2 linked regions of the Pedobacter ginsengisoli genome follow. The protein of the gene in region 1 interacts with the protein of each later gene in a pairwise test. Links are inferred from orthologs where the notes say so. Each region holds a gene or a part of one and is shown in the gene's direction. Other genes may lie near its edges.

Evidence for each region. The genes of interacting proteins can lie anywhere in the genome.
Region 2: the proteins of rpe (region 1) and eno interact in binary tests that used the Escherichia coli proteins (3 or more experiments, as listed by UniProt). The link is inferred for Pedobacter ginsengisoli from one-to-one orthologs.

What each region holds. Positions count from the first base shown.
Region 1 is NZ_CP024091.1:2,332,084-2,334,910, reverse strand. The notes cover bases 10-2,778. They hold rpe (ribulose-phosphate 3-epimerase), read left to right. Parts: upstream 10-942; coding sequence 943-1,614; downstream 1,615-2,778. Other genes in these bases: CPT03_RS09615 (TonB-dependent receptor), read left to right, coding at 1,636-2,778; pnp (polyribonucleotide nucleotidyltransferase), read left to right, coding at 10-826. Also shown: more of pnp, read left to right, coding at 1-9; more of CPT03_RS09615, read left to right, coding at 2,779-2,827. UniProt on the Escherichia coli protein: Catalyzes the reversible epimerization of D-ribulose 5-phosphate to D-xylulose 5-phosphate.
Region 2 is NZ_CP024091.1:5,122,159-5,125,212, reverse strand. The notes cover bases 59-3,054. They hold eno (phosphopyruvate hydratase), read left to right. Parts: upstream 59-906; coding sequence 907-2,202; downstream 2,203-3,054. Other genes in these bases: CPT03_RS21630 (trimeric intracellular cation channel family protein), read right to left, coding at 2,691-3,054; CPT03_RS21635 (FtsB family cell division protein), read left to right, coding at 2,395-2,694; aqpZ (aquaporin Z), read left to right, coding at 59-732. In the rest of the region: more of aqpZ, read left to right, coding at 40-58. UniProt on the Escherichia coli protein: Catalyzes the reversible conversion of 2-phosphoglycerate (2-PG) into phosphoenolpyruvate (PEP). It is essential for the degradation of carbohydrates via glycolysis.

The sequences.
Region 1 (2,827 bases):
GGCAACTGTTTGTGCTGGTACATTGGCACTTATGGATGCTGGTGTTAAAATTAAAGCTCCTGTATCAGGTATTGCAATGGGATTAATTACCGATGAGAAAACCGGTAAATATGCAATCCTTTCTGATATTTTAGGTGATGAAGATCACTTAGGTGATATGGACTTTAAAGTAACTGGTACTGAAAAAGGTATTGTTGCTTGTCAAATGGACTTAAAAATCAATGGCTTGAAATGGGAAGTGTTAACAAACGCTTTAAACCAGGCTAAAGAAGCTCGTTTACATATCTTAAACGAGATGAAGAAAACAATTTCTGCACCTCGTGAGGATTACAAAGACCATGCTCCACGTATTGTTTCTTTAAGTATCGATAAAGAATTTATTGGTGCTGTAATAGGACCAGGCGGTAAAATTATTCAGGAAATGCAACGCGAAACCGGTGCTTCTATCTCTATCGAAGAGGTTGGAAACAAAGGTATTGTTGAAATCTTTGCTGATAACAAAGCTTCAATTGATGCTGCTGTTGCCCGTATTAATGCAATAGCTGCTAAACCAGAAATTGGCGCAACTTATAGTGGTAAAGTAAAATCTATTATGCCATTTGGTGCATTCGTAGAAATTATGCCAGGTAAAGATGGTTTGCTTCACATCTCTGAAATTGACTGGACTCGTTTAGAAACAATGGACGGTGTATTTAAAGAAGGTGATAAAGTTGAAGTAAAACTTTTGGATATTGATAAACAAGGTAAAATGAAACTTTCAAGAAAAGCTTTATTGCCTCGTCCGCCAAAACCAGAAGCTGCACCGGCTGAAAATAAACCAGCTTAATTTTATATAGCTAAAAAACTAAAAAACCCCGCAATTTGCGGGGTTTTTTAGTTTAAAAGGTGTTATTTCTTTATATTTACAAATGTGAACCAGCTCTAATTTAAAACACATTCCTCATGAAACATCTTATTGCCCCTTCTGTACTTTCGGCCGATTTTGCTAACCTGCAACGTGATATTGAAATGGTTAATTCAAGTGAGGCTGATTGGTTTCATGTAGATGTAATGGATGGCGTGTTTGTACCAAACATATCTTTTGGTTTTCCGGTAATGGAAGCGATAAAGAAGTATGCAGCAAAACCACTGGATGTTCATTTAATGATTGTTAATCCTGATCATTATATTGAACGTTTTGCAGCTGCAGGGGCATCAGTAATAACAGTTCATTACGAAGCCTGTACGCACCTGCATAGAACAGTTCAGGCCATTCATGCCGCAGGTTGTAAGGCTGGTGTTGCAATTAACCCTCATACACCGGTGGCCTTACTTAAAGATATTTTGGTGGATCTTGATCTGGTACTGGTTATGTCGGTAAATCCGGGCTTTGGAGGCCAGAAGTTTATCCCTAATACGTTAAACAAGCTAAGGGAGTTAAAAGCTATGTCCTCAGCTATTAATCCGGATTTGTTGATAGAGGTAGACGGTGGGGTAGGAATACAAAATCTGGCCGACCTGATACAGGCCGGTGCTGAAGTTTTTGTTGCAGGGAATGCCATTTTTGGTGCTCCATCTCCATCAGTTATGATCTCTGAATTAAAACAACTTGATGCGCAATTGAAATCATCATAAGCTTACAGCTTTATAATATAAATGTATAGACTCTGCCTGCTGCTCTCAGTTTTACTATTTGGTTTTACATTTGTAAATGCACAACCTCTTGTAAAAGTTTCGGGCTTAGTTACTGATGATTTGAGGAGTCCGTTGCCTTTGGTAACCGTTAGCGTTGTTGGACAAAACCAGTCGGTGGTTTCTGATGATAGCGGAATCTATAATATTTATTCAAGTACTACTTCCTTTACACTGAAATATAGCCTGTTGGGGTATAAATCTGTTTTGGTTGAATTTAAAAACGGCAACGCAGGAAGGATCATTCAAAATGTTTCTTTAACCCGAAATATAAACGAACTTGAACAGGTAACGATTACCTCCAAGCAGAACCAGCTTCGTAATAGTACTACAATTAATATTGCCGACATAGCTTCGATACCATCAGTTTCGGGAAATTTTGAGGTTGTACTTAAAACCTTGCCAGGTGTATCAACCAATAATGAACTAAGCTCTCAATATAGTGTAAGAGGTGGCAATTTTGATGAAAACCTGGTGTATGTAAATGATGTAGAAATTAGCAGGCCAATATTGATCAGAAATGGACAGCAGGAGGGTTTAAGTTTCATCAACAGTGATCTGTTAAGTTCTGCTAAGTTTTCGGCCGGAGGTTTTGAGTCGCGCTATGGCGATAAATTATCATCGGTACTGGATGTGAAATACGACAGGCCCGATAGCAGTGAGGCAACACTAAATATGGGGATGCTTGGGGCAGGGTTTAGCTCAAAGATTTTGAATAAAAAAAGCTTTGTGTTGGCCGGATTAAGGTATAAAAATAATACAAGCATATTAAACAGGCAAGATAATAAGGGTAGCTATGCACCTAATTTTACTGATGCGCAGCTGATTTATCAGCAAAATATTTCATCTAAAATGAATGTGCAATTTTTGGGGAGTTTTAATAGCGGGATATTTAAATTAATACCTGAAAGCAGAGAAACCCAGTTTGGAACATTGAGTACCGTGATGCGTTTGCAAACGGATTATAGCGGTAAAGAAGTTGATGATTATCAGACAGCAGGTGGAGCTATAACTTTTACATTTTTCCCTAAGTCGGATTTGGTGATAAAATGGATAAACAGTTATTTTAATACGCTAGAAAGGGAAAGAATAGATATAGAGGGAAGGTATGTATTTGATGAGGTAAGTAATAGTTTTGCTAATGGAAATTTTGGCT
Region 2 (3,054 bases), 2.8 Mb from region 1 along the record:
AATCAAAAATTCATTACCACTAGACTAAATTAAACTCCTATGAAAAAATTAGCAGCAGAATTTATTGGGACATTTTGGCTGGTCCTTGGCGGTTGCGGCAGTGCCGTTTTAGCCTGTAATTATCCTGGCGCTGGCATCGGCTTTGCAGGTGTAGCACTCGCTTTTGGTTTAACCGTAGTAACCATTGCTTACGCCCTTGGCCATATCTCCGGAGCCCACCTAAATCCGGCAGTTTCAGTTGGTTTATGGATTGGAGGACGCTTTGATGTAAAGGACTTAATCCCTTATATTATTTCACAAGTTCTTGGTGGCATCGCAGCTGCGGGTGTATTGTATGTTATAGCTACTGGAAATGGCAGTCCAATTGGTGGATTTGCAGCAAATGGATATGGAGATCTATCACCAGGAAAATATAGCATGACAGCAGCATTAGTTACCGAAATAGTAATGACCTTCATTTTTTTAATCATTATTTTGGGTGCGACGGATGAGAGAGCTCCTAAAGGATTTGCCGGATTAGCAATAGGACTTGGCCTTACGCTAATACACCTAATCAGTATACCTGTAACTAATACTTCTGTAAATCCTGCAAGAAGTACAAGTCAGGCACTTTTTGTTGGTGGCGAAGCATTAAGCCAGCTTTGGTTATTTTGGGTTGCACCTATAATTGGCGCCATTATAGCTGGAATAGTTTACAAAGCAATTTTTGCTGCTAAGCCCGAAAACACTTAAACTTAACTATCTACAAAACAACATAGTATCAATAAAAACATTAAATATTTACCAATGAAAAAGTCGTAATTAAATTAATTACGACTTTTTTGCGTTTAATTTTTAACTTTGGATATCGCCTTAGTAATTGTAAATTTTACACTAAGGGTTATTTACAAATAAAAACCAATAAAAATGAGTTTAATAATTGATGTTCGCGCGCGACAAATCCTTGACTCTCGCGGCAATCCTACGATCGAAGTAGATGTAATTACAGAAAATGGTATCCTTGGTCGTGCAGCAGTACCATCAGGAGCTTCTACTGGTATGCATGAAGCTGTGGAGTTAAGAGATGGTGATAAAAAAGTTTACTTAGGGAAAGGCGTTTTAAAAGCTGTTGCCAATGTGAATGATAAAATCGCTGATGAATTAAAGGGTGTTGATGTATTTGAACAAAATGCTATCGATAGCTTAATGATTAAGCTTGACGGAACAGAAAATAAGGGAAATCTTGGTGCTAACGCTATTCTAGGTGTTTCTTTAGCAGTTGCTAAAGCTGCAGCTCAAGAAAGCCGTCAGCCATTATACCGTTATATAGGAGGTGTTAATGCTAACATTCTACCTATCCCGATGATGAATATTGTAAATGGTGGTTCTCACTCAGATGCTCCTATCGCATTTCAGGAGTTTATGATCATGCCTGTTGGTGCATCTTCATTCTCTGAAGCTTTAAGATGGGGAACAGAAGTATTTCATAACCTAAAAGCCATTTTGCACGACAGAGGTCTTTCAACAGCTGTTGGTGATGAAGGTGGATTTGCACCTACTTTTGGAGGTACTGAAGATGCTGTTGAAACTATTATCCAAGCTATCGAAAAAGCAGGCTATAAAGCAGGTGAACAAATCTTTTTAGCTTTTGACTGTGCAGCTTCTGAATTCTATAAAGACGGAAAATACGACTACACCAAATTTGAAGGTGATAAAGGAGCTATCCGCACAAGTGCTGAACAAGCTGATTATCTTGCATCTTTAACCGAAAAATATCCTATTATCTCTATTGAAGATGGAATGGATGAAAATGACTGGGATGGCTGGAAAATGCTAACTGATAAAATTGGCGACCGAGTTCAACTTGTAGGTGACGATTTGTTTGTTACAAATGTAACTCGTTTACAATCTGGAATAGACAAAAACACCGCGAACTCCATTTTAGTTAAAGTAAATCAAATTGGTTCATTAACTGAAACAATCAATGCTGTTTCATTAGCGCAAACTAATGGCTATACCTCGGTAATGAGCCATAGAAGTGGTGAAACTGAAGATACTACTATTGCGGATCTTGCTGTAGCGTTAAACTGTGGTCAGATTAAAACTGGTTCAGCTTCACGTTCAGACAGGATTGCAAAATACAATCAATTATTACGTATTGAAGAAGAATTAGGTTCTGCAGCACGTTTTATTGGTAAGGATTTCAAATTCTTAAAGAAATAAATTCCTATCCTTAATATTTTTTTGGATATATATTCAAAAACAAAATGCCCCTGTACTTTTGGTATCGGGGCATTTTTGAAACATATAATTTGCTTTGATAAAGTTGCAAAATGTTGATAAGTGAATAATACTGATTTTGATAAAGATCAAAGGTTTTAGATCTTCGGGTGTTAATTTTATATATTTGTGCATATGATTCGTTTGCTTGAACTTTTACGAAACAAATATTTTCTAAGCGTAGCTGCATTTGTGGTATGGATGTTATTTTTCGATAAAAATGATGTAATAGCTCAGTATGAATACAGATCGCAGGTGAACAAGCTTCAGGAAGAAAAAGACTTTTATGTAAAGGAAATTGCTAAGGTAAAGAAAGATCTTAACGAGTTAAATACCGACCTAAACACTGCGGAAAAGTTTGCACGTGAAAAATATTTTATGAAAAAGGACAATGAAGATGTCTTTGTTATCATCAAAGAAGCCCCGAAAGACTAATAACCAAACCTAGGTAACGTTACTTTATACCTTACTACAACTACTCTTACAGTAAAAATAAACCCAATAACAGCAACCTTTGCCAGATCCTCTTTCAAGTTAAAATATAAAAGAGAGAAATATAATATCCCTCCCATAATACATACTGTGGCATAGACTTCTTTTCTGAATATTACGGGAATAGTATTTAGTAGTGTATCTCTTATAATACCTCCAAAACATCCTGTAATGGTTCCAAGGGCAATGCAAATGCCAGGGCTTAAACCAAAAACTATTCCTTTCTGAATACCAAGCATTGTAAACAAACCCAGACCTAATGAGTCAAATAAAAAAAGAGTTACTTTAAATTTCTTTATATGG